DNA from 3 places in the Micromonospora sp. NPDC050695 genome. Region 2 is predicted to be linked to each of the others. Evidence: riboswitches for the same ligand, from Rfam matches in the RefSeq annotation. Region 2 holds a riboswitch; each other region holds the start of a gene.
What was found. Region 2 has a riboswitch for S-adenosylmethionine ahead of AB0H52_RS14390 (ABC transporter substrate-binding protein). Riboswitches for the same ligand answer to the same signal wherever they lie in the genome.
Positions count from the first base shown of each region.

Region 1: it holds a riboswitch for S-adenosylmethionine, as region 2 does, so the genes downstream of both, AB0H52_RS11080 (aminotransferase class V-fold PLP-dependent enzyme) here and AB0H52_RS14390 (ABC transporter substrate-binding protein) in region 2, are expected to answer to the same signal.
Region 3: it holds a riboswitch for S-adenosylmethionine, as region 2 does, so the genes downstream of both, thrC (threonine synthase) here and AB0H52_RS14390 (ABC transporter substrate-binding protein) in region 2, are expected to answer to the same signal.

Region 1 is NZ_JBFAHZ010000011.1:20,648-30,678, forward strand. It holds gene AB0H52_RS11060 (FAD-linked oxidase C-terminal domain-containing protein) at 1-1,197, opposite strand, end outside; gene AB0H52_RS11065 (DUF4031 domain-containing protein) at 1,266-1,550, shown strand; gene AB0H52_RS11070 (metal-dependent phosphohydrolase) at 1,522-2,178, opposite strand; gene AB0H52_RS11075 (FUSC family protein) at 2,287-3,522, shown strand; gene AB0H52_RS11080 (aminotransferase class V-fold PLP-dependent enzyme) at 3,529-4,788, opposite strand; SAM riboswitch class IV at 4,835-4,955, opposite strand; gene AB0H52_RS11085 (PrsW family intramembrane metalloprotease) at 4,979-6,463, shown strand; gene AB0H52_RS11090 (hypothetical protein) at 6,483-6,650, opposite strand; gene AB0H52_RS11095 (co-chaperone GroES) at 6,731-7,069, opposite strand; gene AB0H52_RS11100 (AI-2E family transporter) at 7,228-8,526, shown strand; gene AB0H52_RS11105 (ATP-dependent DNA helicase) at 8,821-10,031, opposite strand, start outside.
Region 2 is NZ_JBFAHZ010000015.1:4,092-14,122, forward strand. It holds gene AB0H52_RS14360 (NAD(P)-dependent alcohol dehydrogenase) at 1-52, shown strand, start outside; gene AB0H52_RS14365 (DUF664 domain-containing protein) at 71-580, opposite strand; gene AB0H52_RS14370 (2'-5' RNA ligase family protein) at 659-1,174, shown strand; gene AB0H52_RS14375 (MFS transporter) at 1,255-2,475, opposite strand; gene AB0H52_RS14380 (hypothetical protein) at 2,704-2,895, shown strand; gene corA (magnesium/cobalt transporter CorA) at 2,912-4,042, opposite strand; SAM riboswitch class IV at 4,238-4,349, shown strand; gene AB0H52_RS14390 (ABC transporter substrate-binding protein) at 4,615-5,484, shown strand; gene AB0H52_RS14395 (amino acid ABC transporter permease) at 5,524-6,306, shown strand; gene AB0H52_RS14400 (amino acid ABC transporter ATP-binding protein) at 6,303-7,034, shown strand; gene AB0H52_RS14405 (hypothetical protein) at 7,045-8,340, opposite strand; gene AB0H52_RS14410 (Na+/H+ antiporter) at 8,503-10,031, opposite strand, start outside.
Region 3 is NZ_JBFAHZ010000011.1:2,286-12,316, forward strand. It holds gene AB0H52_RS10980 (DEAD/DEAH box helicase family protein) at 1-1,509, shown strand, start outside; gene AB0H52_RS10985 (hypothetical protein) at 1,657-1,971, opposite strand; partial or broken gene AB0H52_RS10990 (DoxX family protein) at 1,877-2,226, shown strand; gene AB0H52_RS10995 (EamA family transporter) at 2,534-2,833, shown strand; SAM riboswitch class I at 2,860-2,995, shown strand; gene thrC (threonine synthase) at 3,007-4,293, shown strand; gene AB0H52_RS11005 (GNAT family N-acetyltransferase) at 4,607-5,626, shown strand; gene paaN (phenylacetic acid degradation protein PaaN) at 5,727-7,400, shown strand; gene AB0H52_RS11015 (GNAT family N-acetyltransferase) at 7,558-8,085, opposite strand; gene AB0H52_RS11020 (cold-shock protein) at 8,391-8,594, shown strand; gene AB0H52_RS11025 (hypothetical protein) at 8,682-9,755, shown strand; gene groL (chaperonin GroEL) at 10,028-10,031, shown strand, end outside.

The DNA.
Region 1 (10,031 bases), on a different contig from region 2:
GCTCGCCGGGTCGGCCCGGTCGACCACGATGTTCGGGTGCATGTTGCCGTCCCCGGCGTGCCCCACCACGCCGATCGGCACGTCGCAGTCCGCCGCGATCCGGGCCACACCGTCCAGCAGCGCGGCGAGCGACCCGCGCGGCACCGCCACGTCGTCGATCACCAGGCCACCGTTGCCACCCGGGTAGGTGTCGGCCGCGAACTTCTCCATCGCCGGGTGGGCCAACCGCCGGGCCTGCAGCAGCGCCGCCGCCTCCACCGCGTCGGTGGCCGCGTACACCTCGTCGGCACCGGCCGCCCGGCACACCTCGGCCAGGGCGCTCAGGTCGTCCGCCGCCCGGGCGCCGGTGTCCGCGGCGGCCAGCAGCAGGGCCTGCGCGTCGGTCCGCAGCCCCATCGGCTGGTACGCCTCGATGGCCCGCAGGTGCGTCTGGTCCAGCAGCTCCAGCAGGCTGGGTGTCAGCCCGCGGGCGGCGATCTCGGCCACCGCCGCGCCGGCCGCCGCCGTGGAGCCGAAGACCGCCACCATGGTCAGTGACTCGGCCGGGGCGGGCCGCAGCGCCACGGTCACCTCGGTGATCACCCCGAGGGTGCCCTCCGAGCCGACGAAGAGGCGGGTCAGGTCGTAGCCGGCGACACCCTTGGCGGTACGCCGGCCGGTGCGCAACACCTCACCGGAGGCGAGCACCACCTCCAGGCCGAGCACGTACTCGGTGGTCACGCCGTACTTCACGCAGCACATGCCGCCGGCGTTGGTGGACACGTTGCCGCCGATCGTCGACGACTCCCACGAGCCGGGGTCCGGCGGATACCACAGCCCCTGCTGGGCCACCGCCCTGGCGAGCGTCGCGTTGACCACCCCGGGCTGGACCACCGCGATCCTGCTCACCGGGTCGATCTCGCGGATCTCGTCCATCGCGACGGTGCTGAGCACCACCGCGCCGTCCACCGCGTTCGCCGCGCCGGCCAGCCCGGTCCGCGCGCCCTGCGGCACCACCGGTACGCCGTGCCGTGCCGCCGCACGCACGACGGCGACCACCTGCTCGGTGCTGCGCGGGCGGGTCAGCACCAGCGGGGTGCCGGCGACGCAGAGGTCCGCCTCGTCGCGCTGGTGCATCCGCAGCAGGTCCGGGTCGGTGAGCACGGCGTTCTCGCCCAACGCGGCGCGCAGGTCGTCGAGGAGTCCGGTGGGGGCCATGCAGCCGAGGCTAGGTCGGCGGTCGCCGATCATCAACATGATCAACTGGGCGGGATAACTTGTGCACCATGCTCTACCTGGACCGGCCGGCCTGGCCGTGGCGCGGCCGGCTCTGGTCACACCTGATCAGCGACGTCTCGTACGCCGAGCTGCACGCCTTCGCGGAGGCGTTGGGCGCGCCCCGGCGCGGATTCGACCGCGACCACTACGACATCCCGGCGGAACGATTCGCGGCGGCGGTCTGGCTCGGTGCCCAGGTGGTGCCGAGCCGGGAGCTGGTCCGGCTGCTCCGCGACGCCGGTCTGCGCCGCCCGAAGCACCTCGTCAGCCCGCTTCCGCCGGCGCGTCGGTGAGCGTCGCCAGCTCGCGGCGCAGGTTGTCCCGGGCCGGCCGTTCCCACCGTTGCGCCAGCGGCGGCAGCCGGAACAGCGCGGGCAGCGCCAGCAGGCCGGTCAACACCGCGGCCCGGCCGGCCCGGAAGGCCGGCTCCGGCACGTGCGCGTACTCCCGTCGGATGGCCGCCGCGTAGCGGTCGTACGTCTGCGGTGGCGCGGCCAGCACGGCGAGGTCCGCGTCGCAGAGCAACGCGCCGTCGCGGTCCTGGTGTCTGACCACATGCCCGGCGGTGAGCAGCACCAGCCGACGCACCTCGACCACCGCGGACGCCGGCACCCCGAGCCCGGTGAGCAGGCTCGCCGCCAACGCGGCGCTGTCCCGCTCGTTGGCGTCGCCGGCGGCTCGGGGGTCGTAGACCGCGTCGTGGCACCAGGCGGCGAGCCGGACCAGGTCGGCCCGGCCGGCCAGGTCGGCGTGCCGGTCCACCACGTCGAGTACGGCCGTCAGGTGGGCAACCGTGTGGTAGTGCCGGTGCGGCTCCCGCCACCGGGCGAGCAGGTGCTCCCCGGCCCGCGTCGTCTCCGCATCGGGCCTCGCGCCGGCATCCCGGGCCGCCGCCCGCCACCGGTCCAGCAGATCAACCACCGCACGAGTCTCCCGCATCGGCCCGCCGCGTGCCGACGGGAGGATTCAGCGCGCCTGGCACGGGTAGTCGCGCCCATGGCCGTGGCCCGGGACAAACGACCTCCGATCATGCGGCGTACCGCGCTGCGCGAAGGGTTGGTGGACATCGATGGTGCCCGGATCGCCGAGGCCACCGAGCAGCTGCGCCATCGTGGCCGGGCCACCCTGCACGACCGCCTGCACCGGGTACGGATGGCCGGCGGACTCGCCGTGCAGGCCGGGTTGGCGGCCGGGCTCGCGTACCTGATCTCGCACAAGGTGCTCGGCAACCCGCAACCGGTCTTCGCGCCGATCTCGGCGGTCGGCACCCTGGCCGCGTCGGTCGGCCAGCGGTTCCGCCGGACCGTGGAGTTGATCGTCGGGGTGGGGGTCGGGGTGTTCGTCGGCGACCTCCTGATCTACCTGCTCGGCACCGGGGCGTGGCAGCTCGGCCTGGTGGTCACCGTGGCGATCCTGCTCACCATCTTCGCCGGAGCGAGCGTGGCCATCGTCATCCAGGCGGCGGCCACGGCGGTGCTGATCGTGACGCTGAGCCCGTCGACCCAGAACCTGGAGATTCCCCGCTTCGTCGACGCGTTCCTCGGTGGTGGGATCGCGCTGCTGGTCACGGCGGTGCTGCTGCCGCTGAACCCGCTCCGAGTGATCAACCGCGCCGCCCGACCGGCGCTGGACCTGCTCGCCGCCCAACTCGATGTCACCGCCGACGGGTTGCGCAGCCGGGACCGGGCCAGCATCCAGCGGGCACTGGATCGGCTGCGCAACAACAAGGACGAACTGGCCACGCTGTCCGAGGCGATCGAGGGCGCGAAGGAGACGGCAACCCTCTCCCCGGCCCGCTGGCACCGCCGCAGCGAGCTGATCCACTACGCGGAGGCGGCCGATCCGATCGACCGGGCGATGCGCAACAGCGGCACGCTGATCCGCCGGTCCGTCACGCTGGTCGAGGACGAGGAACCCGTGCCCGATCCGATGCCGGACGCGATCGGCCACCTCGCCGAGTCGGTCCGGCTGCTCAAGCACGAGTTCGCCGCCGGCGAGGAGCCGGCGAAGGCCCGGGAACGGTCACTGCGCGCGGTCAGCGAGGCAGGCCGGGCGTACGGCGAGGGCGTCGGCTTCTCCGGCAGCGTCGTCATCGCCCAGATCCGGACCACGGCCAGTGACCTGCTGGTGGCCTCCGGGATCGAGCAGGAGGAGGCGAACCGGTGCATCCGCACCGCCTTCGGGGAGCAGCAGGAGCGGCCCGTCGGTGAGTCGGCCGAACCGGGTGAGGCGCCGAAACCGCCCACCGCCCCACCCGTCGGCTGACCGTACTCAACCCAGCTCGGCGAGCGCCTCGATCAGCCGGTCCACCTCAGCGGCGGTGCTGCCCAGGCCGATGCTGGCGCGCAGCGCCGTGGACGGCAGGTCCCGTCGGCCGCTGCGCCCCGCCGCCTCGTCGAGCAGCCGCCGGGCCAGCGGGTGGGCACAGAACAGGCCGTCGCGTACGCCGATGCGGTGCCTCGCGGCCAGCCGGGCGGCCACCTCGGCGGAGTCCCACCCGGTGACCACGAACGAGACGATTCCGACCCGGGGCGCGTCCGGGCCGAAGGTACGCAGTTCCACCACGTGCGGCAGGGCCGCGAGGCCGTCCCGCAGACGAGCCAGCAGCGCCTGCTCGCGGGCGGCCAGCGCGGCACGGTCCGCGCCGGCCAGCTCCGTGCACACCGCGGCCAGCGCCACGGCGCCGAGCAGGTTCGGGGTGCCGCCCTCGTGCCGTGCCGGGCCGGTCGCCCAGGTCACGTCATGGGTGGCCGGGCCGACGCGGCTGGTGGCGCCGCCACCGGCCAGGTACGGCGGAGCCGCGTCCAGCCAGTCGGCCCGGCCGATCAGCACGCCCGCGCCGAACGGGGCGTACAGCTTGTGGCCCGACACGGCCAGGTAGTCCACGTCGAGGGCGAGCAGGTCGACCGGTGCGTGCGGGGCGAGCTGCGCGGCGTCGAGCGCGATCCGGGCCCCGTGCCGGTGGGCCACCCGGGCCAACTCCGCGACCGGCCACCGCTCGCCCGTCACGTTGCTGGCGCCGGTGACCGACACCAGCACCGGCAGCGCCGGGTTGCTGTCCCGCCGCAGCTCGGTCAGGGCGGCGGCGAGGGCGCGTACCGCCCCGGCGGGGTCGGCGGGCACCGGCAGCCGTACCGAGCCGGGCGGCCAGGGCAGCAGGTTCGCGTGGTGCTCGCCGGCGAACGTGACAACCGTGGTGCCGGTGGGCAGCGCCCGACCCAGCAGGTTGAGCGCGTCCGTGGTGTTCCGGGTGAAGATCACATGGTCGTCGGGGCGGGCGCCGAAGAAGTCGCCGACGGTCTGCCGGGCCTTCTCGTAGGCCAGCGTGCAGCGCCGCGACAGCGCTCCCGCGCCGCGGTGCACGCTCGCGTACCAGGGCAGCAGCTCGTTCACCGCGTCGGCCGCGGCCCGCGCGCACGGCGCGCTGGCCGCGTAGTCCAGGTTGATCTCGCCGGGCACGCCCAGCACGTCGAGCGGCGCGGGCGCCACGGTGGGCAGGGCGGGCAGCGAGGGTACGAGAGTGACGGACACGCCGGAACCTCCGGGGTCAGGGACCCCGGGTGCGACATCGGGACGGGGTCCGCGCTTGCCCAGCACGCCGATCGGGCTGGGCCCGGTCATCACCCGGGGCACCCCACCGCGAACTCGACGAGGGTTGCCGGCCAGCAAGCCGGGGCTTGACGCTGGCGCTCGTGACCTGCCCGCAGCATAGCGGCTGCCGATGCGACCGGACCAGTCGGCGGCGGATGGCTACGCTGACCGCATGGCCGACACCCCGCCCGGTTCACCCCTGCCGTCGCCGCCGCCCGCGTCGGCGGCTCCGTCCACCGGCGAGGCGCCCCGGATGCCGCCGCGCAGCAAGGGTTGGCGGTTCCTGGCGCTGGCCGGGGTGGCGCTGTTCATCGCCGCCTGCGCGGGGTTCATGGTCTTTCGGCTCGGCCAGTCACTCGGGTTGCAGGCGCTGCTGATCGGCGTGATCGCCGCCATCCTGCCGGTGCCGGTGCTGGTCGCCTGCTTCCTCTGGCTGGACCGCTACGAGCCGGAGCCCCTGAAGTACCTGATGTTCTGCTTCGCGTGGGGCGCGTTCGTCGCCACGGCCGCTTCGCTCACCGTGAACGAGTTCGCCGCCGGACGTTTCGCCGACTGGGGGTTGCCGGCCGCGCTCACCGGTGTGCTGGTGGCGCCTTTCATCGAGGAACTGACCAAGGCGCTCGGCCCGATCCTGCTCCTGGTGTTCCGCCGCCGGGAGTGGTCGGGGATCACCGACGGCCTGGTCTACTGCGGGCTCTCCGCGGTGGGCTTCGCCATGGTGGAGAACATCCTCTACCTGGGCGGGTACGGCTACGCGGCCGGCGCCGACCGCTACGGCCCCGCGACGGGCACCCAGCAGGTCATCGCCATCTTCATCGTGCGGATCCTCCTGTTCGGGTTCGCCCATCCGCTCTTCACCTCGATGACCGGTGTGGGGCTGGGTGTCGCGGCCCGGACGGCCGACCGGCGGGTACGGGTGCTCGCACCGGTCGGCGGTCTGCTGCTGGCGATGATGCTGCACGGCACCTGGAACCTGCTGCCCACGCTGACGCAGGCCACCGGCGAGACGGTGATCATGCTGTACGGCTTCCTGGGCCTCATGGTGCCGGTCTTCTTCGGCATGGTGGGGCTGGCGGTGTGGCTGCGCGCCTGGGAGGGGCGGCTCACCGAGCGGACGCTGCCGGACTACGTCCGCGCCGGCTGGTTGACCCCACCAGAGGTGGCCGCGCTGAGCAGCCTCGGCCGTCGGCACGCCGCCCGTAGTTGGGCCCGCCGGGTCGCCGGGGACGCCGGTCTGCGGGCGATGCGCGGCTACCAGTTCTCCGCGACCCGACTGGCGCTGCTGCGCGACGGGACGCTGCGCGGCCTGGACCGTAAGCCCGCCGACCAGGAGCGCTCGGCTCGGGAGGAGCGGGAGTTGCTGGATGCGATCAGCGCGTACCGATCGTTCTTCGTCGGTCGTGACCCGCAGGCTCCGGTGGGGGTCTGGGACGGCAGCCGCTACCACCTGCGCTTCCCGGACGGCACGCAACGCTCGCTGGATGCGCCGGACGAGCCGGTGGTGCCGATCCCGGTGGTGCTGGCTCCCGCGCCACCCGCGCCTCCTATCGGGTACGCCCCGCCCGGCTGGCCCGGTCTGCGGCCGGCGTCGCCGTGGACGCCCGGTCAATCCTGACGTCGGCCTTGGGGGCGGCTCAGGTCATCAGGGTGGTGAGGAAGTCACCGAGGCCCTGCGCCATCGCGACCAACGCGGCCCCGATCGCCTTGAACATCTGCGCGGCACCGTCGGGTCGGAACGCCATGAAGTAGATCAGAAACGCGACGCTGCCCCAGGTCAGCAGCTTCTTCACGAATACCGGCATCGTCCCTCCCCAGGGCCACGGTCGCCGGATGGCTTCCCGTCGTGCCGCGCGGCAAACGGCGCGCGGCGGGGGAGGGGCGTCTAGAGGTAGAGGCCGGTGGAGTCGTTCTCGACCCGCTCGGCGGCCACGGCGTGCACGTCCCGCTCGCGCAGCAGTACGTAGCCGCGGCCGTGCAGCTCGACCTCGGAGCGCTCGTCCGGGTCGAAGAGCACCCGGTCGCCGGAGACGATGGCGCGCACGTTCGGCCCCACCCCGACGGCGGTGGCCCACGCGAGCCGTTTGCCCACCGCGGCGGTCGCCGGGATGACGATGCCGGCGGTGGAGCGACGCTCGCCGTCGCCGCCCTCCATCCGTACCAGCACGCGGTCATGCAGGAGGCGGATCGGCAGGCCGGCGTCGAGATCCTGGTCGGCGGTCACGACGCAGACGCTACCGTGTCGCCGACGGCCGATTGCCGGTGGTTACGCCCGAGGCTGCGGGGGCAATGTGTGGCGGAACTGCCCTACGGTGTCGGGAACGGACGTATGCTGTCCGACCTGTCGCCGTGGGCGGACCATTCTTCTGCCAGGAGGTGCGCTTGAGCCGCTTCGAGCGGGTACGCGGGCGGCTCCGCCGCGCCTACCAGTCAAGCCGGGAGTCGGTTCGCGCCGATCGGGACACGCCGAGCGACGACGCGGAGCCGGTCCGGGTGGCCTCACCGGCCGTGCCGGGGCCGCCCGCGCCGCCGAGTGCCACGGTCGTCGGCGCGGAACCTCCAGTTGACCTGCACAGCTCCACCTCCAGTCGGGACGACGCCGACGTGCCGCACGGGCTGCGGATCGCCGCCGCCTGGTGCTGGCGGTTGATCGTGATCGGGGTGGTGGCCTGGGCCCTGCTCCGGATCGTCGGCACCATCAAGATCGTGATCATTCCGCTGGCCATCGCGCTGCTGCTCTCGGCGTTGCTCGCCCCGGCGGTGGGCTGGCTGCTGCGCGCCCGACTGCCCCGGTCGTTGGCGACGGCGGTGGTGCTGGTCGGTGGCCTGGCCGCGGTGATCGGCACGCTGACCCTGGTGGTCAACGAGTTCATCCGCGGGGTGCCGGAGCTGAGCCAGAAGTCCTCCGAGGGCGTCCGGCAGATCCAGGACTGGCTGAAGACCGGCCCGCTGCACGTCTCCGACACCCAGCTCAACAGTTACATCGACGAAGCACAGGCCTGGATCAACGACAACACCTCGAAGTTCACCAGCGGCGCGCTGAGCACCGCCGCAACGCTGGCCGAGGTGTTGACCGGCACCATCCTGGTGCTCTTCGCGACGTTCTTCTTCCTGCGCGACGGCAACCGGATCTGGCGCTTCCTGGTCCGGCTGCTGCCGGTGGCCGCCCGCTGGAAGGTCGACGACGCCGGCCGGGCCTCCTGGCAGACGCTGGGCGCCTACGTCCGGGCGACCGTGCTGGTCGCCTTCATCGACGCGGTCGGGATCGGCATCTTCCTCGTCGTCTTCGACGTCCCGTTCGCCTTCCCATTGGCCGCGTTGGTCTTCCTCGGCGCGTTCATCCCGATCGTCGGCGCGGCGCTCTCCGGCGGCGTGGCGGTGCTCGTGGCGCTGGTCGACAGCGGTCCGGTCACCGCGCTGATCATCCTGGGAGCGGTGATCGGTGTGCAGCAGGTCGAGGGGCACGTGCTCCAGCCGCTGATCATGGGGCGGGCGGTCGCCCTGCACCCGCTCGCGGTGATCATCGGTATCGCCGCCGGGGTGGTGCTCGCCGGCATCACCGGCGCGCTGGTCTCCGTCCCCCTGATCGCCGTCCTGAACACCGCGGTGCGTCGGCTGGCTGCCCGGAGGGTCCCGGACACCCCGCCCGACGCCGTGGTCGTCGCCTCCCAAGCGCCCTAGACCCGCCGCGCCGCGCCGCGCCGCGCCGCGCCGCGGTGTCGCGAGGCGCGGTGTTCGCGCCAGTTGCTCGCAAGATCGTGCTCGATCCTGGAAGTAGTGGCCTCCTCCGCGAAGGAGGCCACTACTTCCTTGTTTCTGCACGATCTTGACCATCGGCGCAGGGCGCAGGGCGCAGGGCGCAGGGCGCAGGGCGCAGGGCGCAGGGCGCAGGGCGCGGGGCTCAGGGCACGGGGCGCGACGCGGGGCGGGGCGCGACGGGGCGCGGGGCGCGACGCGGTGGCCGCGCGCTCTGCGTCAGGAGCTGGCGAGGCGTTGCAGCGCGCCGCGGGCCACCTCGGGGCGGGTCGTGTACCAGAACGGCGGCAGCGAGCGACGCAGGAACGGGCCGTAGCCGCGGGCGGTCTCCAGCCGGGAGTCGAGCACCGCGACGACTCCCCGGTCGCCGGTGGCCCGGATCAGCCGGCCCACGCCCTGGGCCAGCCGCACCGCCGCGATCGGCACGCTGACCGCGGCGAAGCCCGAACCGCCGCCGGCGTCCACGGCTGCCGCGCGGGCGGCCGCGAGGGGCTCGTCCGGGCGGGGGAAGGGCAGCCGGTCGATGACCACGAGCTGGCAGGCGTCGCCCGGCACGTCCACCCCCTGCCAGAGCGACATCACCCCGAACAGGCAGCTGGACCGCTCCTCGCGGAAGCGGCGCACCAGCAGCGGCAGCGCCTCCTCGCCCTGCAACAGCACCGGCAGGTCGGTCCGCGCGCGCAGCAGCTCCGCCGCCTGCTGCGCGGCCCGCCGGGAGGAGAAGAGCCCGAGAGTACGACCGCCGAGCGCGTCGACCAGCCCGAGCAGTTCCTCGCCGGCTGCCTCGGGCAGCCCGGAGACGCTCGGCCGGGGCAGGTGCGCGGCGACGTACAGGATGCCCTGCCGGGCGTAGTCGAACGGTGAACCGACGTCGAGTGACCGCCACCCGGGGCCCTCGGTGGGTGGTATCACGGCGTTCGGCGCGACGTCGCCGGCGAGGCGACGGCCGGGCGTCTCGGCGGCCGGGCGGCCGGGGCCGGTGCGGGCGGCCAGCGCGGCTGCGGCGGGGGTAGGCGGGGCGGGCGGTGGCGCGTCCAGGCCGAGGGCGCGAGCGACCGTGTCGAACCGTCCACCGAGCGCCAGGGTCGCCGAGGTGGCGACGACGGTGCGTTCGTCGTACAGGTGGGTGGCGAGGGTGCCGGCCACCGACAGCGGCGCGACCACCAGCGCCCGGCGGCTGCCGCTGTCGTTCTTCTCCACCCAGGCCACGTCGTGGTCGGCCTCCTCCAGCAACCGCTGGGCGGTGGTGGAGAGCTCGTCCAGGGCGGCCTTGGCCTGCTGCTTGCGGACCGGGTCGGGGTCGTCGGCCTTCACGTCGCCGATGGCGTCCAGGGCGGAGCGGGTCGCCGCGTCGAGCAGCGTGCACGCCTCCCGCAGGGGTGTCGGCAACCCCGCCGTTATCCGCCCGGCCGGCGCCTCGGCCAGGCCGA
Region 2 (10,031 bases):
CCGCCAGATGCGCGACGGCACGCTGGAGGGCCGCGCGGTGATCGTGCCCTGAGCCCGGCGGACGCCGCCGTCAGTCGGTCTCGACGAGACCGCGGAGGTAGGCGGCCTGGCCGACGTGCTGCAGGTCGTCCTCGGCGACGCTGACCAGCCGCACGCCGAGGGTGACCGGCGGATCCCACGACTCGTCCACGACGCGGTCCAGGTCCGCCGGGCCCAATCCGGTCACCAACGATCGGGTACGCGCCGACACCGCCGCGTAGTAGTCGATCAGCGCCTGGGCGCTCTCCGGGCGCACGGCCGCGACCTGCGCGGGTGAGTGCCCGAAGCCGGTGTCGTCGGGGTCCGGGGTGAGCCCGAAACGGCCCGCCCAGTCGCCGCTCACCCAAATCTGCTCGGCGTCGAGCAGGTCGGCGACGTGGTGGTCCTGCACGCGGGTGAGGTGCCAGACCAGCCATCCGATCGAGTTGGCACCCGGTCCGGGCCGGTGGAGCAGCTGGTCGGGGCTGAGGCCGTCGACCGCGGCGCGGACGAGGTCGGGCAGCCGGTCGTACATCTCGGTCAGCAGGTCACTCACATCCACGAGCCACGCCTCCAGATCGGTGTTCGATCAACGTACCGCCGACACGGGCGGTCAAACCCCTGCCGCTACGGTGATCACGTGGTCGCGGCGCTGGAGTTGTATCTGGACCCGGACGCCACCCGTCGGATCCGGGTGCTGTGGGACGCGCTGGAGGCCGAGGGCGTGCAGAGCATGCGCTCGCTGCTGGAGCAGCGCCACCGCCCGCACGTCTCGCTCGCGGTGGCGCCCCGCTTCGACCCGGGGCAGGTCGCCGCGGCGCTGCGGGGGACGGTCGTGGCGGCCCCGCTGCGGCTCGACTTCCAGCACGCCGGGCAGTTCGTCGGCCGGGTGCTGTGGCTCGGCCCGGCGCCCACCCCGGAACTGCTGGCGCATCAGCGGCTGGTGTACGACCGCCTCACCGCCGCCGGCATCCCCCTCGCGGAGCACTACCAGCCGGGCCGCTGGGTGCCGCACTGCACGCTCTCGATGCGGGTGCCGAACGCGCTGATGGCCGCCGCGGTGCGCCGCTGCCTGGAGGTGCTGCCGATGGCCGCGACGGTGGTCGGTGCAGCGCTCACCGACCATGCGCGCGGCATCGCCCACCCGCTGCCCTGACGGTCCGGGAGACCTTCGGCGTCCTCGGTGCACGAGCACGTCGGCGCGGACGCCCCGGGCGGCCAGGCGTGCGGAGCGCGTCATCCCACGCGTCGCCGTCGCGCCACCGTCGCCCCCAGCACTCCCGTGAACGTGAGCACTCCACCGGCCACCAGCAGCAGGCGCGGGCCCAGCGGGGCGAGCACCCCGGCCAGGCCGGTGCCGAGCGAGGCGGCGGCCACCTTGAGCGCCGCCGTCGACACGAACACCTGTGCCCGCACGGCGTCCGGCGCGTACGCCGACCGGGCGGCCAGGGTGGCCGTGAAGAACGGCGCGGTCGCCGCTCCGGCCAGCGCGAAGGCGGCGACCGCCACCGGGAAGCCCGGCACGGCGGCACAGAGCGCGACCGCCACCGCGCCGATCGCCGCCCATCGGACGGTGAGCCGCTCCGGCTCGCCGGTCAGCGGGAACACCGTGACCAGGAGCGCGGCGGCCAGGTTTCCGGCACCGTAGGCGGCGGCCAGCAGCGCACCGGAGACCGCCTCCCGGCCGAGGTCCGCCGCCAGCGCGACGGCGAGCACCGACATCGCCCCGCCGGTGACCGCGGCGACCGTGGTGACCCCCGTGACGCGGCGCAGCGGCCCCCGACCCAGCAGCGCCCGGAGTGCCCCGCGCGCGGCGGGCGCGCGGCCCGGCGGCCCCTGCCGTCTCGGCCCCGCCGTCGGGAGCGTGCCCACCAGAGCCGCCGCGACCAGGGTCGCCGCACCCAACCCGACCAGGCACATCCGAGGCCCGGCAACGGCGGCGAGCACCGCCACGGCGGCCGGGCCGGCGCTGCCACCCACCCCGTACGTCACCGCGTCCCAGCCCTGACCCCGGCGTTGCGCCCGCTCGTCCGCGTCGAGCAGCGCCGCCAGCCGGCTGCTCAGTCCCCCCGTCAGCAGCGGCCCGCAGGCCCCGGCCACGATCAGCAGCGCGGCCGGCACACCAACCGGCACCCGTCCGAGCAGCAACGCGGCCGCCGCGACCGCGACGGCGTACGTGGCGAAGCCGGCAGCCAGCAGGCCCCGGCCGTCCGCGGCCCGGTCCAGCCGCCGGGCGAGCACCGGCCCGAGCAGGTGTGGTGCGGTCAGGCAGGTGGCCAGCAACCCGCCGAGCAGCGCCGGACGGCTGGACCCGACCTCCGGGAGGGTGGCCAGCAGGATCACCCCCACCGCGGCACCGGCGTCGGCACCCCGTGCGAGCGTCGCCGCGACGAGGTAGTGGGGTAACGCTCGGCGTCCGCGAACGGCCGGCGCGACCGTGTCGAGAGAGCTGCTCACCCCTGCGCTGCTACCCGGCCCGGCCCGCGAACCAACATCGGGGCGTGATGTCCGGTTTGGCGGGCGACAGTCGGGAAACCGAAAACAAGCGGTGCGGATGCGGCCGCGCGTGGGATGGTTCGACATGGATGCCGTACCGGTGGTGACCTGCTCGCGCGTGGGGTGACCCGGCCGGTGGCGCGGGCGCACACACCGCGCCGCCCGCGGCGGCTTCGACGACGAGAGGCAGTGCCCATGCAGGCTCAGCGCAGGCCACCGCGCACGGAGCGGAGCCAGACCCGGGACGACCGGACCGGGGGCGGCATGACCGGGGCGGCCACGCCACTGACGATCTGGGCCGCTGCCGTGCTGCTCGGCCGGATCGGGGCGGGCGACGACGACAGTGATGACGAGCGGCACATCCTGCGCGGCATCGAGTGAGCACCGCCTCCCGGGGTCAGAGCCAGCCGCGCCGCTTGAAGACCAGGTAGAGGGTGCCGCAGACCAGCACCATGAGCAGCAGCGCGAACAGGTACCCGAAGCGCCAGTTCAGCTCCGGCATGTGGACGAAGTTCATCCCGTACACGGTGCCGATGAGGGTGGGAGCGAACAGGATCGCGGCCCAGGAGGAGACCTTCTTCAGCTCCTCGTTCTGCGCGTAGCTGGCCGCGGTGAGGCTGCGCATCTCCTCGTTCTGCTGCTGTGAGACGAGGGTGGCGTTGACGGTGAGGATGTTCTGCAACAGGTGCCGGAAACCGTCCACCCGTTCCACCACCTGGGTGAGGTGATCGGTCACGTCCCGCAGGTAGCGGCGCAGTTCCTCGTCGGAACTGCCGGCGCCGTCGGCCAGTGCGCCGAGCACGGTGAGCAGCGGGCGGGCGGCACGCTGGAACTGGATGACCTCCCGGCTGAGCCCGTAGATGCGCCGGCTGGCGTTCGGGTCACCGCCGAACACCTGGGTCTCGATCTCGTCGATGTCGTTCTCCAGACCGGCCACCACCGGCGCGTACCCGTCGACCACCTGGTCGAGGATCGCGTACAGGACGGCCTCCGGGCCGCGGGCGAGCATCGGCGCGTCGGTTTCCATCCGCCGCCGCACGGCGGCCAGGTCCGGGGCCTCGCCGTGCCGGACGGTGACCACGAATCCCGACCCGATGAACAGGTGCAGCTCGGAGAACTCGACCTCCTCCCGCAGGTCGTCGTAGCGGGCGGCGCGCAGCACCACGAACAGGGTGTCGCCGTACCGTTCCAGCTTGGGCCGCTGATGGGCGTTGATCGCGTCCTCGACCGCCAGGTCGTGCAGCCGGAACTCCCGGGCCAGTGAGGTGATCTGGTCGATGTCCGGCCGGTACAGGCCGATCCACGCCATCGCACCGTCCTGCTCCTGCTCCTGCAGGCAGCGGTACGTCTCGGCGAGGCCGGACGGCGACGCGAACCGGTGCCCTCGGATGTAGACGGCGCTGTCCGCCATGCCACCGGAGGGTGGGGCGGCCGGCTCGGCCGGTGGCGGTACGCCGACGCGGGTCTCGTGGACGTCGAGCTGGCGGCCGAAACCACCACCGGGGCGGAAGCGACGGTTGCCGGCCATGACCCGCCCCTCCCCGGTGACGTCCCGCCCGGCGGCCTGCCGACCCGACCGGACAGGTCGGTGCGGGGCGCCGGAGGCGCTGCATCCCCCCTGCCCCCGAGGCGAAACCCGACCTGGCGGTCCGCCCGTCGCGGACGGTGAGCGTGGTCATAACGACTGGACGATGCACCGGTCGCGGCTGCTAGCCTCGGCGCAGGTCATGAGCGCCAGCGCGAAGCCCCGGCTCGCTGGCCGGCAACCCTCCTCCGCGGTGGGGTGCCCCGGGTGAAGACCAGGCACCGGCAGGACGTCGGTGCAAGCGTGGCCTGGCACCCAGGTCAGCACAGACCCGGGAGACCGTATGCGCATCCTCAGCTCCACCCCAGCGGACGACCGCGTCGACCGGCGCTCGCCGGCACTGACCCGGCGTCGGCACGTGGACATGATGCGAATGTGCAGCGCGGCGTGTCGTCGCCGCACCGCGCACTAGCGCGTCCCTCTTCCCGCACCCATTTTCCAGCGGTACGCCCACCGGGCGCACCGTCAACGGCGCGCGTCCGTGCCCGCCGTTGCGTACCCCTTCGGAGACACCTGTGCGATTCCTTCCTGCCCTGACCCGTGCCGCCGCCCTGGGCGCGGCCACCATCCTGGCCGCCACGGCGCTGACCGCCTGCGGCGACGACGCCTCGACCGACGAGGCCGCCAACCCGTACGGCCTGGCCCAGCCGGGCGTGCTGCGGGCCGGCACGCTGACCGACGCCCCGCCGAACGTGTACCTCAAGGACGGTAAGTTCACCGGCTTCGACAACGACCTGCTGACCGCGGTGGCCAACAAGCTCGGTCTCAAGGTCGAGTTCGTCGGCACCGACTTCTCCGCGCTGCTGTCCCAGGTCAACAACCACAAGTTCGACGTGGGCAGCTCCTCGATCACCATCACCGAGGCACGCAAGAAGACCGTCGACTTCGGCAACGGCTACGACTTCGGCTACTTCGGCCTGGACGTCCCCGCCGGTTCGCCGATCACCGGCTTCGACCAGCTCGCCGGCAAGCGGGTCGTGGTGGTCCAGGGCACCGTCCAGGACGACTACGCCACCGGCAAGCAGCTCAACCCGGTGCGGGTGCCGGACTACAACGGCGCGATCAACCAGCTCAAGGCGGGCACCGCCGACGCGTGGATCGCCCCCGCGGAGATCGGCGAGAAGTCGGCCGCCGACAGCAGCGGCAAGATCACTGTTGCGGCCAAGCAGCTCAGCCCGGCACCGACCGCGTACGCCGTGGCCAAGGGCAGCGACAAGCTGCGCGAGGCGCTCAACAAGGGCCTCGACGAGGTGATCGCGGACGGCACCTGGAGCCGGTTGCAGGCGCAGTACTACCCGGGTCGGCCGATCCCGGCGGACTTCAAGCCGGGCAGCGGCACCGTTGCGGCGCCCACGACGTCGGCGTCCGCGTCGGCCGCCTCCTGAACCGGTGACGAGCGAGCGGGGCGGTAGGAGAGGCGACCGATGGATCCGTTGAGCACCCTGTGGGAGACGTTCTTCGACGTCGACGCCATGCGTGAGGCGCTGCCCGAGATGCTGACCGTCGGGTTGCCGAACACGCTGATCCTGGCGGTCTCCGCCGCCCTGCTCGGCTCGGTGCTGGGCCTGCTGCTGGCCGTCGCCGGCATCTCCCGCAGCCGGTGGCTGCGCTGGCCGGCCCGGGTCTACACCGACGTGTTCCGGGGCCTGCCGGCCGCGGCGACGATCCTGCTGATCGGCGTCGGGCTGGCACCGCTGGGCATGCAGGTCTGGGGGCCGGACCCGTACCCGCTGGGCATCCTGGCGCTGTCGTTGATCGCGGCCGCGTACATCGGGGAGATCTTCCGCTCCGGCATCCAGTCGGTGGAGGCCGCGCAACTGGAGGGTGCCCGCGCCCTCGGTTTCTCCTGGTCCGACGCGATGCGGCTGGTGATCATCCCGCAGGGTGTCCGGCGGGTGCTGCCGGCCTGGGTGAACCAGCTCATCGCATTGATCAAGGACTCCAGCCTGGTCTACTTCCTCGGCCTGGTGGCCAGCCAGCGGGAGCTGTTCCGGATCGGGCAGGACTACGCGGCCACCACCGGCAACGAGTCCGCGCTGCTGCTGGCCGGGCTCTTCTACCTGGCCCTGACCGTGCCGCTGACGCACGTCGTCAACTGGATCGACGGGCGGCTGCGCCACGGCCGGCCGGCCACCGCGCCCGCCGACGAGGACGAGGACGACACCGACCCGGCGCTGGCCGGCGCCCCGGAAGGAGACCGGCGATGACCACCTCCGTCAGCCTGGAGGCTCGGGACGTACACCTCGCCTTCGGGCCGAACCGGGTGCTGCGCGGCGTCGACCTCACCGTGCGGCGCGGTGCGACGGCCTGCGTGATCGGGCCGTCCGGGTCGGGCAAGTCCACTCTGCTGCGTACCCTCAACCGCCTGATCGAGCCCGATCGCGGCGACGTGCTGCTGGACGGGCGCAGCGTGCTGGGCGACGACCCGGACGCGCTGCGGCAGCGGATCGGCATGGTGTTCCAGCAGTTCAACCTGTTTCCGCACATGACCGTGCTGCGCAACGTCACCCTGGCGCTGCGCCGGCTGCGCAAGCTCGGCGAGGACGAGGCGGACGCCCTCGCCCGCGCCCAGTTGGAGCTGGTGGGGCTGGCCGGCAAGGCGAACTCCCGGCCGGCCCAGCTCTCCGGCGGCCAGCAGCAGCGCGTGGCGATCGCCCGTGCATTGGCGCTGAAGCCCGAGGTGATGCTCTTCGACGAGGCCACCTCGGCGCTCGACCCCGAGCTGGTCAAGGGGGTGCTCGCGGTGATGGCCGACCTGTCCGCCGCCGGGATGACCATGGTGGTGGTGACCCACGAGATGGGGTTCGCCCGGCGGGTCGCCGACACCGTGGCCTTCATGGACCGGGGTGTGGTCCTGGAGGCCGGCCCGCCCGAGGCGATCTTCGAGCGGGCCGAGCATCCCCGGCTGCGTCGGTTCCTCGCGCAGGTGCTCTGAGCGCGGCGGCTCAGCCGGCCTGGCGGCGCAGGTGCGCGGCGAACGCCGTCGGATCGCCGAGCAGCACGAGGATGGCGTTGCGGTAGGCGACCGACGCCCACAGGTGCAGTTCCTCGTCGTCCAGCCCGCCGAACGCCGTCGACAGGGCCTTGCGTCGCCGCCGGTCGAGCACCTTGTGCGGACGCGCCAGCAGGTCACCCTCCCGGCGCAGCGCCTGCACGTAGGCGGCCACCGCGTCCTGGTAGTGCCGACCGGCGACCCGTTCCAGCAGGGTGAACTCGAAGACGTGCAACGCCGCCTCGGACTCCCAGTAGGCGCTGTCGCGCTCCGGTGCGGCCGCGACGTGCCGGCCCATCGCGTGCCGCGCCTCGTACAGCAGCAGCACGCCCCGGCCGGTGGTGCTCAACGGGCGGCGCGGCGCCGGCAGCCGTAGCGTCCGCACCGGCGCCGCGCCGACCAGGTCCACCGCCCCGGCGTACGACGGCATCCGCTGCGAGCCCGCGCCCAGCTCCGGCACCAGGCACGCCCGTTGCGCGTAGGCCAGCGGACCGCCGGTGGGCAGCGACCGCACCGCCGCGGCGTGCAGCTCGGTCAGCGGGCGGTCGTCCGCGGCCCGATCCGGAGCAACGGTGAGGACGAGACCACCGGCACCGGGCACCGGCACGCCCAAGACGCAGGACGTGCGCAGGAACGCCCAGGTCGCCGCCGCCTCACGGACCCCGCTCGCCACGGCCTGCGCGTCGGCCCGCCAGTCCCGGGCGATGCGCAGCCGCTGCCGCAGGTCCGCCGTCGCGGCGGCGTCGTGCGGGTACAACTCACGCAGCGCCCGGGGCAGTGCTCCGGGGCGCAGATCCAGCAGGTCGCCCGTGGGTGCGGGCACCGCGTGCCGCGCGCAGTCGGCATCGGTGTGCGGGTCACCGTCGACGGCGTGGCAGTCACCGAGCCAGCTCTCCCCCGCCGAGCCCGCCCGTCGGGCGAACGCCAGATGAGGCAGTCGGCCGGTCCGCAGCACCGTCTCGTACTGCGGGCGGGCACGCCCGGCGCGCATGACGTCCAGCGGGAGCACCGGCGCGAGCGCCAGCACCGCCTCGAGGACCAGGCAGTGCGGGCAGGAGTCGCGTACGCGGTAGCGGCGCAGATGGTCGACGCCGGGCTGCTCCCACTGGACGCCGATGACGGCGTCGCCCTGCGCCATCAGGTACAGGAACTCCGTCGCGGTACGCGCACGGGTGACCGAGGTCAGCTCGTCGAGGAACTCCCGTTCGGTCACCACCCGCGGGTCGGCCTCGCTCGCCCCGGTGGTCATGGGCACCCCCTCGCGGATCGTACGCATCGACCGGAGCCGAACTGGTCCCCACCGTACCCGGCGCGGCGACGCCCGAGCGTCCGTAGCCGCGCCGGCCGACTTCCTGCGTTCAACGGCCGTTCGCCGTCGACGACTCCACCCGGCGATGCCGCCGGCATCCGGTCAGTCGCTGGGTCCGCGTCCCAGCAGCCGGATCTCCTCGTTGTCCAGAGCGGCCTGCAACTCCAGGAGCACGAGGTCGTCGATCTCGCGGTTGTCGCGAAGGCGGGTGACCTCCCGCCGTTTGTGGGCGAGGACCCCGAGGCGGAGTTCGCGTTCCAGCCGGCGTTCCTCGGCGGTGCGCCCGCCGGTCTCGTTGACGTCCTCCAGGTGCCGCTGGTATTCGGCCTGCAGCCGGCGTATCGACTCCTCTCCGGCACCGACCTCGGCGGCCACGTGCGGCACCGCGGCCAACCCCACCTGGGTGGCGCGCAGGCGGGCCTGCCGGGCCTCGTCGACACGTTCGGGGTCGCCGGCCAACCCGGCCCAGCGCACCACCAGCGGCAGGGTGGTGCCCTGCAGGATCATGATCAACACGATCACGAGGGCGGTGACGAAGATGATGAGGTCGCGTTCGACCACCGGTCGACCGGCGACCGTCATCGTCGGCACGGCCAGCGCGGCGGCGAGCGAAACCGCGCCTCGGAATCCGGACCAACCGGCCACGGTTCCCACCCGCCAGTTGGGCGGGCCCTGACTCGGGTCCACGACCCGGTGCCGCCGCAGCCTCGCCACCTGCGACGTCAGGTAGACGAAGGCCAGGCGGGTGCTGAGGACGACCAGCGTGACCACTAGCACGATGAACAGAGCCCGCTGCGGCGAGGTGCTGGAGATGCCCCGCACCGCGCGCGGGATCTGGGTGCCGAGCAGGACGAACAGCCCGCCGTTGATGAGGAACGTGGACAGGTCCCAGAACGCGTACGCCAGCACCCGGGACCGGGCGCGGATCACCCGCGGGCCGGCGTAGGCCAGCATCAGGCCGGCGACCACGACCGCCAGCACTCCGCTCGCGTGCACCGATTCGGCGAGCAGGAAGGCGCCAAACGGTGTCAGCACACTGAGCGCCCCCTCGCGCAGCGGATCGTCGAGTCGCTTACGGATCAGCACCACGGCGGCGCCGACCAGCAGACCGGCGACCACACCGCCGACACTGGCCCCGACGAACTCCTCGCCGATGGCGAGCGCCCCGGGTCTCGCGCTCTCGGTGAGCAGACCCACAGCCACCGCGAAGATCACCAGGGCGGTGCCGTCGTTGATCAGGCTCTCCGCGTGCAGCGTGGTGAGGAGCTTTCGGGGCAGCCGTTTGGCCAGGCCGGTGACCGCGGCGGCGTCGGTCGGCGCGAGGACCGCGCCGAGCACCCAGGCGGCGGCGGGGTTCACCCCGAACGCCTGCGCGGTCAGCGACACCGTGACCATGGTGAGCACCACGAGCACCACGGCGAGCAGCCCGATCACCGGCAGGTTGGCCCGGATCTCGCGCAGGCTGATGGTGAGGCTCTCCCGGTACAGGATCGCCGGCAGGAAGATCAGCAACACCAGGTCCGGTTCCAGGGTCAGCTCGGACAGCGGCGGCGCCAGCCCGAGCAGCACCCCGAACGCGATGAGCAGGACCGGCGGCGCGACCCGGTACCGGCCGCCGAGCGTGGTGCCGA
Region 3 (10,031 bases), on a different contig from region 2:
AACCGCTTCGACGCCAACTATCCGCACTACCGCGGCGACTTCGCCCGGATCATCACCCACCGGGTGGAGCGCGCGCAGGGCCTGATCGACACCTTCTCGCTGCCCGCCAAGCAGCCGCACATCGCCATCTCCGTCGACATGCTCGACACCGGCATCGACGTTCCCGACGTCGTCAACCTGGTGTTCTTCAAGATCGTGCGGTCCAAGACGAAGTTCGCCCAGATGCTCGGCCGAGGCACCCGCCTCCGACTTGACCTGTATGCCCCCGGGATCCACAAGAAAGACTTCTTCGTATTCGACTTTTGCGGCAACTTTGAGTACTTCAGCCAGGACCCGACCACCACCGAGGGCTCGCTCAGCCCGTCACTCACCGAACGGATCTTCAAAGCCAAGGTCGAGCTGGTCAGCCAACTCGACCAGCGTCGACCCGCCGACGCCGTCGACAGCGACGCATCCGATGGTACGCAGAGCGAAGCCGGGCTGCGGTGGGACATCGCCCGGGACCTGCACGGACGGATCCAGGGCATGCGCCTGGACAACGTGGTGGTGCGCTCGCAGCGCCGCCTCGTCGAGTACTACATCGACATCGCCAACTGGCACCGGCTGTCGCCCGAAGCGTCAGTGCAGCTCGTCGGTAGCCTCGCCGGCCTGCCCAGCGAAGTCCGCGACGACGGCGAGGAGGCCAAGCGCTTCGACCTGTTGATCCTGCGCATGCAGCTCGGCCTGCTGGTGCCCGACAGTCGGTTCAACCGGCACCGCACCGAGGTCCAGGAGATCGCCTCGGCGCTGCTGGAGCAGACCACCATCCCGATGATCCAGCAACGGGCCCAACTGCTCGACGAGGTGGCCGGTGACGAGTGGTGGCAGGACGTCACGCTGCCCATGCTTGAGCTGGCTCGGCGCCGGATGCGCGACCTGGTCCGGCTGGTGCCGAAGGCGCGTCGCACCCTCGTCTTCACCAACTTCGCCGACGAGATCGACCAGGAGGTCGAGGTGCCGTTCAGTGGGGTGACCGTCGGCACCGACCTGGAACGCTTCCGCGCGAAGATGCGCGTCTACCTGCGTACCCACGAGGATCACCTGGCCGTGCAGAAGTTGCGCCGCAACCGCCAACTCTCCGGCACCGACCTCGCCGAGCTGGAACGGATGCTCGGCGAGAGCGGCGTCGGCGACAAGCAGGACATCGACCAGGCACGGCGATCCTCCGAAGGGCTCGGCCTGTTCATCCGTTCACTGGTCGGGTTGGACCGCGAGGCGGCCCGGGACGCGTTCAGCGAGTTCCTTGTCGACCGGACCCTCAACGCCGCCCAGCTCGACTTCATCAACCTGATCGTCAATGACCTGACCGTGAACGGTGTGATGGAGCCGGGACGCCTCTACGAGTCCCCGTTCAACGGTGTTGCCCCGCGTGGTCCCGAAGCGCTCTTCTCCAACCCCGACGCCGATCGTTTGGTCTCGATCCTCCGCTCGATCAAGAACAACGCCACGCCGGTCAGCGAGGTGGCGTAGCAGCGCGGGAGCTCTGTCGCGGGTCGACCGACGCCCCATGCCTGGGGCAACTCCACAGGCTGTACGGGCCGCTCGACAGGCGGTATTGCCGGCCTCGGGAGCGCTCCCACGGCGGAGCGCTGACCCGGCGGGGCGCGCGGGTCGGGTTCATGCGTAGGCGCGGCTGAGGGCGTGGGTGTCGAGCGTCCGTCCGTCGCCGTGGACGCAGTCGCTGGCCATGTTTCTACCGGGGATTTTCCCACCAGCAATGAACTTGTGAACTTCGATGTCTTCATGCCTCACCATTGATAGGTATCGATCACTATCCATGGAGGTCTCCATGAACGTCTCTCGGCTCGGCGGGCCGACCCTGTCCCTGTTCCGCATCGTGATCGGCCTGCTGTTCGCGTTGCACGGCCTCTCCTCGGTCTTCGGGTTGTTCGGCGGCAACCCGATGACCGGCAAGGCGGTACCGCTCGGCACCTGGCCGGGCTCTTCACCCGACCCGCCGCCCTCGTCGCATCCGGCTCGATGGCGTACGCCTACTTCGTCGTCCATCAGCCGGACGCCCTGCTGCCACTGCGCAACGGCGGTGAACTGGCGGCGCTCTTCTGCTGGTCGTTCCTGCTGATCGCGGCACTCGGCCCGGGCGCCTGGGCGCTCGACACGCTGCTCGTCCGGCGTCGCGCCGAGGCCCCGTCGGCACCGGTGGCCGAACCTGCGCCGGTGTCCGTCTGACCGCACCCGTGCCGCGCGTCGCCGGAGCCTCGACGAGGCGGCTCCGGCGGCGCGCTCGGGTCGGCCGCCACCGTGCCGGGTGATTCGTTGACCGCATCAACTCCACAGCGTCCGCCCGGCAGGTCCCGCACCCCGACCGCGCGGGGCGCGTCCGTTCATCAACGGCAGCAGTAGCAACCGCCCAGGTCCGGCGAGCCGGGGCCGGTGCCGCGTCAGGCCGGCAGGCCAGGTCTGAGGACCGCGTCCAGCAGGCCGGGGTAGAGCTTGTCCACCTCCGCTGCCTACCCACTACTCGCCGTGCTCGGCGGTGGGCGCCGTGATCGCGGTCCTGGCCTGGAACACCGGTGTGCAGCGGCTCGGCGCCGCCAACGCGGCCCTGTTCATGAACCTGGTCCCGGTGACCACGTTCGCCGTGCAGATCGCCCGCGGCTACCGGCCGGACCCGATCGAGCTGGTCGGCGCCGCGATCACGATCGCCGCCCTGATCGCCGCGAACCTCGCCACCAGGCCACGGGCGGCCCGGAACCGGTCATCGGCCCTGCCGCAACCGGTCGCGGTCACCGACCCGGTCGCGGTGGTCGACCCGGTGGCGGTGAGCGCCCGCTGACCCTAGACTCGACCGCACAACTGCATACCTCATCCAGAGGGGCTGAGGGATACGGCCCGACGACGCCCCGGCAACCACCCCGCGCGCTCACCGCTGAGCGACCCGCGGGGCAGGTGCCAATTCCGTCCCCGCCGCACCGTGCGATGCGGGGAAAGATGAGAGGACTCCTCGACATGACGTCGACGCTCGCCGCCCCCGGCATCGACACCTCCGCCAGCCCCGCCCGCGCCCTGGTCTGTCGCGCCTGTTCGGCCCGCTACCCGCTCGCCGCCCAGCACGCCTGCTACGAGTGTTTCGGCCCCCTCGAGGTCGACTACGACACCGCCGCCCTGGCCACCGTCACCCGCGAACAGATCGAGGCCGGCCCGAAGAACATCTGGCGGTACGCCGCGCTGCTGCCCGCCGGCCAGGACCCGGCCACCCGGGTCACCCTCGACCCGGGGCTCACCCCGCTGGTGGCGGCCCCGCACCTCGCCGCCGAACTGGGCATCACCGCACCGCTCTGGGTCAAGGACGACAGCGCCAACCCGACCCACTCGTTCAAGGACCGGGTCGTCTCGGTGGCGCTCACCGCCGCGAAGGCGCTCGGCTTCACCCGGTTCGCCTGCGCCTCGACCGGCAACCTGGCGAACTCGGTGGCCGCGCACGGCGCCCGCGCCGGGGTGCCCTCGGTGGTCTTCATCCCCAGCGACCTGGAACAGGGCAAGGTCATCACCACCGCCGTCTACGGCGGCGAGCTGGTCGCCATCGACGGCTCGTACGACGATGTCAACCGGCTCTGTGGCGAACTGGTGGAGACCGACGAATTCGAGGACACCGCGTTCGTCAACGTCAACGTCCGGCCGTACTACGCGGAGGGCTCCAAGACCCTCGGCTACGAGGTGGCCGAGCAGCTCGGCTGGCGGATCCCCGCCCAGGTGGTCATCCCGATGGCCAGCGGCGAACTGCTCACCAAGATTGACAAGGCGTTCTCCGAGCTGGTCGAGATCGGCCTGGTCGAGGCCCCGGCCGGCGGCTGGAAGGTCTTCGGCGCCCAGTCCGCCGGCTGCAACCCGATCGCGACCGCGCTGCACGCCGACACCGACACGATCACCCCGGTCAAGCCCACCGGCATCGCCAAGTCGCTCAACATCGGCGACCCGGCCGCCGGCCTCTACGCCCTGGAGGCGGTCCGCCGCACCGGCGGCTGGATGGAGTACGCCGACGACGACGAGATCCGCGCCGGCATCCGCGATCTGGCCCGCACCGCCGGTGTCTTCGCCGAGACCGCCGGTGGGGTCACCGTGGCGGTGCTGCGCAAGCTGGTCGAGTCCGGTCGGCTCGACCCGACGGCCGAGACCGTCGTCTTCAACACCGGCGAGGGCCTGAAGACCATCGATGCGGTGGCGGGTCAGGTCGGCCCGACCCACCACATCAAGCCCTCCCTGCGCGCCGCCCGGGACGCCGGCCTCCTCGGCTGACCCCTCGGCCGGGACGGGACGTGGCGGGGTGGCCTGGCGGGGGATGGCGGATCGCCCGGTCGGGGGATCGGGCCGATCCGCCGGGTAACTGGCTTTTCGCTGTGAGTGTGGAAAACCCACCGCTATGGACTTGACGGCAGGAACCGGACGGCGCAAGATGCTCCGTGCGGGAGGGCATTTCGCCGGAGAATTTTGAAGTTCTTGCGACCCAACGCCGGAGGCGTTGTGCGAGTGTCCCTCCCGACCACGTCCGATCGGGCCAGCGAATTAATTCGCTGGCCCGATCGCTTTTGCGGGGTGCAGGCTCATCGGCATGAGCATCACGATCGTGTCGTTCGATGGAGCCGACCGGGCCGCGGTCGACGAGGCGTACCGGATCGGGGCCGCCGCCAACGACGTCGACCTGCCGGACTTCCCGCCCTTCTGCCGGCGGCGCTTCGACGCGATGTTCCACACGCCGGCACCCGGCGCACGATCGCTCTGGGCGCTGGCCCGGCTGGACGGCGTACCGGCCGGCTACCTCCAACTGGACCTGCCGCACCTGGACAACACCGACAACGCCACCGCCGAGCTTGTGGTGCATCCCGAGCTGCGGCGGCGGGGCGTCGGTCGGGCGTTGCACGAGTACGGGGTGCGCCTGCTGCGCGAGCACGGCCGCAAGCGGGTCGTCGGGATGGCCGTCTCCGCGCTGCCCGGCGGGCCGGCTCGAAGCGTGGCGGGCGACTCGTTCGCCGCGACCACCGGCGCCCGGCCCGCCCTCGCCGAGGTGCGTCGCCGGCTCGACGTCGCAGAGATCGATCGGGTCGCGCTGCGGGCGGCGCTCGCCGAGGCCCGACCGCGAGCCGAGGGCTACCGGTCGGTCTGCTGGCAGGGGACGACCCCACCGGAGTACGTGGCGGACATCGCCTACCTGGACGGCCGGCTGCTGATGGACGCCCCCATGGGGGACGTGCAGTGGGAGCCGGAGCAGGTGGACGCCGAGCGCATCCGCGGCAACGAGCGCGCCCTGGACGCCAAGGGCCGGCGGCGCTACCACCTCGCAATGCGACACGAGGCGTCCGGCCGGCTGGTCGCCTGGACCCTGCTCGACGTGGGCGCCTCCGCCGACTGGCACGCGTTCCAGCAGATCACCATCGTCGACCCGGCTCACCGTGGGCACCGGCTCGGCCTCATCGCCAAGGCGGAGAACCTGCACCACCTGCTCACCCACGAGCCGGCGGTACGGGTGATCGACACCTTCAACGCGGCCAGCAACAGCTACATGGTGGCGATCAACGAGCAGCTCGGCTTCCGCCCGGTGGACGCCTGGACCGACTGGCAGCTCACCCTCTGACGGGAATCGGCGCTACTGCTCGCGGACCGGACTCAGGCATGCACCGCTGTCGGGCATTCGCGCTACTGCTCGCGGACCGGACTCAGGCATGATGGCGGGCATGACGGAGACCCCGCATCCCCTGTACGACAGGCACGCCGACACCCTCAACCGTGCGCTGACCGCGATCACGGAGCGGGGCTACTGGTCCGCCTATCCCGAGTCCCCGAGCCCCCGGGTGTACGGCGAGACCGCCGCCGCCGACGGCAAGGCCGCGTTCGAGGCATACCTCGGTGGCGACTTCCCCCTCGACCAGCCGGGCACCGGCGAGCGGATCGCCACCGAGGCGAGCCCGTTCGGAGTTGAGCTGGCCGTGCGCTACCCGCACGCCGGCACCGACGACCTGATCAGCGCCGCCTCCGCCGCGCTGCCCGCCTGGCGCGACGCCGGCCCGCAGGCCCGCGTGGGGGTCTGCCTGGAGATCCTCGACCGCCTGCACAAGCACATCTTCGAACTGGCCAACGCGGTGCAGTTCACCAGCGGCCAGGCGTTCGTGATGGCCTTCCAGGCCGGCGGAGCGCACGCGTTGGACCGGGCGCTGGAGGCGCTGGCGTACGCGTACGCCGAGATGACCCGGCACCCGGGCACGGCGGGCTGGGAGAAGGCCGCCGGCAAGGGTGACCCGCTGCGGATGACCAAGACGTTCCACGTGGTGCCCCGTGGTGTGGCGCTGGTGATCGGCTGCAACACCTTCCCGACCTGGAACTCGTACCCCGGGCTGTTCGCCTCGCTGGTCACCGGCAACCCGGTGATCGTCAAGCCGCACCCGCGCGCGGTGCTGCCGCTGGCTGTCACCGTGAAGTACGCCCGGGAGGTGCTCGCCGAGGCCGGCTTCGACCCGAACCTGGTCCTGCTGGCCGCCGAGGCGCCCGGCGAGAAGCTCGCCAGCGACCTGGCCCTGCACCGGTCCGTGAAGATCGTCGACTTCACCGGCTCCACCGAGTACGGCGACTGGCTGGAGACGCACGCCCGGCAGGCGTCGGTGTACACCGAGAAGGCCGGCCTGAACACGGTCGTCATCGACTCCACCGACGACTTCGCCGGGATGTGCCGCAACCTCGGCTTCACGCTGACCCTCTACAGCGGCCAGATGTGCACCACCTCGCAGAACATCCTCATCCCGGCCGGCGGCATCGACACCGACCAGGGGCACAAGAGCTTCGACGAGGTCGCCGGCGGCATCGCCGCGGCGGTCGGCAAGCTGACCGCCGACCCGGCCCGGGGCGTCGAGCTGACCGGCGCCATCGTCAACGACGGGGTGCTGGAGCGGCTGGCCGAGGTGACCAAGGTCGGCGAGGCGGTGCTGGAGTCCCGGACCGTGGCCCACCCGGCGTACGCCGACGCGGTGGTGCGTACCCCGACGATCGTGAAGCTGACCGCGGGTGACGCGGAGACGTACGGCCGGGAGTGGTTCGGGCCGATCTCGTTCGCCATCGCGACCGACTCCACCGCGCACAGCCTGGAGCTGCTGCGCCGGACCGTCGGCGAGAAGGGCGCGCTGACCGCCGGGGTCTACTCGACCGACGAGGCCGTGCTGGACGCCACCGAGGCGGTCGCCGTCGAGGTCGGGGTGCACCTGTCCTGCAACCTGACCGGCGGGGTCTTCGTCAACCAGTCGGCGGCCTTCTCCGACTTCCACGGCAGTGGCGCCAACGCGGCGGCGAATTCGGCGCTGACGGACGGGGCGTACGTGGCGAATCGGTTCCGGATCGTGCAGTCTCGGCGTCCGGTGTAGTTGCGGTTGGGGTTTCCGGGGCAGCCCGACCCGCTCCGGGCGGTCAGGCTTGATCCCTGCGCGGGTCGGGCTGCCCCGGAAACCCTTCGTGGGCACGGTTGTCGCTTACGCATCCGGCCTTGGGGAAACAGCACGGTGGTTTTGCCCTGGGAGGGTTTCAGGCTTGGCGGCGCATCTGTAGCTCGGTCAGGGCTGGGATCGTGGGGTGGGGGACTCGTACGCCGGTGTCCTCGAAGCCCAGGCGTTGGTAGGCCCGGTAGGCGCGGTCGTTGCCGACCACCACCTCCAGCAGCAGCTCCGGTCGGCCGCAGGCCCGCGACCAGGCGGCCACCCCGTCGATCAGCTCACCGAGCAGGCCGCTGCCCCGCCAGGCCGGCGTGACGTAGACCGCGTAGATGACGGTGAGCCCGGCCTCGCGCGGTGCGACCGTACCCCCGGCGTGCCCGACGAAGCGGCCGCCCGGATCCGCCACGAACTGCGCGTTGTCCGCGCCGCGCGAGGTGTACGCCACCCGCGCCGCGTACTCCGCGTGGGACCGGGCGGCCGCGTCGGCGATCGTCTCCAGGAAGGCCAGCGGAGCGTCGGCGAGCATCTCCAGGCGCAGCGCCCGCATCCGGGCGGCGTCCGCCGGCCGGACCCGGCGAATCTGCGCCCGCAGGGCTGGCGAGCCCGTGTCGGTGGTCATGTCCGCATGCCTACCACAGCTGCGACCGCTGTTTCGCGGCCGTTTCCTCTGAGCCGTGGGCCGGGGTCAGACCAGCAGGTCATTCAGGTACGCGACACCGCTGCGTGCCTGCGCGACCTCCCACAGCCGGGCCGCCCGGACGATGCCCGATTTGTGGTCGTGCGCGGCCGTCACTCCTCGTGTAGCGTGCGATTTCGGTCACCCGTTTCAGCGGCCGTCATCGATCGCTGGAGCGGTGGTCCGCGGGCGCTCGGCCAGGCCGTGCGCCGGGGCAGGCAACGCTGCGCAGAGTGAGGAAGTGCACCGTGGCACAGGGCACCGTTAAGTGGTTCAACGCCGAAAAGGGCTACGGCTTCATCGCCGTCGACGGCGGTCAGGACGTGTTCGTCCACTTTTCCGCGATCGAGATGGACGGTTACAAGGCGCTGGACGACGGTCAGCGGGTGGAGTTCGAGATCGCGCAGGGTCAGAAGGGCCCGCAGGCCGAGCGCGTACGCCTGCTCGCCTGAGTCCTTTCCTCCCGCGCGTCGCGGCTGCGGTGCGGGCACACACCCGGGAAGATCGTGAACCGTTCCAGCCGATGCTGAGGAGGGTTCATGACCGACCAGCCACCCCCGCCCACTCCGCCTGACGGGCCGGGCGTTCCCGGCGGCCCGCCGCCTGGCTGGGATCCCACGCAGAGCGGCTGGGGTACGCCGCAGGTGCCCCCGCAGGGTTGGGCGTTCCCGCCCACCGGCGGATACCCGCCCGGCGCCGGCCCCTACCCGGGGCAGCAGTGGTATCCGGGGGCACCGGTCGGCTGGTACCCGCCGGGTCACGGGTTCGACCCGAACGACGCCCTGGTCACGCCGCCCGGTATGGGTATCGGCGGCTGGTTCGCCCGGTGTGCGGGAGCACTGCGCCGGGGGTGGCGGCTGTTGGTGCCGATCATGCTGATCACCCAGGTGCTGCCGGCCGCCGTGCTCGGGGTGATCTCCCTGGGTGTGGACCCGTCGGCCGGCTGGGCGGCGCAGGTCGAGCCCGGCTCACCGTCCGAGCTGCCGGAGACGTTCGTCACGGACCTGGTCACCGTCCTGTCCGTGGTCATCGTCGGCAGCCTGCTGATCGGGCTGGTGCAGGCCGTGGGGTGGGCCGCCGGCAGTTGGGTGATCACCCGGCAGGCGGCGGGGGAGCCCGTCGGCGTGGGGCCGGCGCTGCGCTACGGCGTACGGCGGGCGCTCGGGCTGTGGGGCTGGACCCTGCTGGTCAGCCTGCTCATCGGGGTGGGGGTCTGCTTCTGCGTCCTGCCGGGCATCTACCTGGCGTTCGCGCTGAGCATGGCCGGGCCGGTCTACCTGTTCGAGCGGCAGAACCCGATCGGTCGGTCGTTCCGGATGTTCCACGACCGGCTCGGCCTGCTGCTGGGTCGGGTGGCGCTCGTCGCCGCGGCGGTGATCGTGGCCACCCTGATCCCGTCGGTGCTGGAGGGGATCATCTCGGCCCCGCTGGGTCCGGATCCGCTCGCGTCACCCGGCACCGCGGTCGGCATCGTCCTGGTGACCGGGGTCGCGGCCGTGCTGGCCCTGCCGGCCCACCTCGCCCAGTTGATCGGTCTGCTGGTCACATACGCCGAGCAGCGGGCTCATGAGGTGCCGGTGAACAGCGCCGGGCTGGCCGCCGAACTCCGCTGACCGGCCCCATCGTGCTTGCACTCGGCAGGGGAGAGTGCTAAACAAGTCATTGGCACTCGCATACCGTGAGTGCCAATGGTCGGGACGGTGGGGCCAGGTTGCACCGGCGTGGAGACGCCGGGGCGGCACATGGCCGGTCGTCGCGGGCTATCCGGCCCGGCCGAAGGACGTCGTCGTCGCCAGGTGGCGACGTCCCAAGGTGCGTACACCAGGCGGCCCATCCGGGGCACACATCTCGGGTGGCCCGTGAGTGTCCAGGAGGACAACGCCGTATGG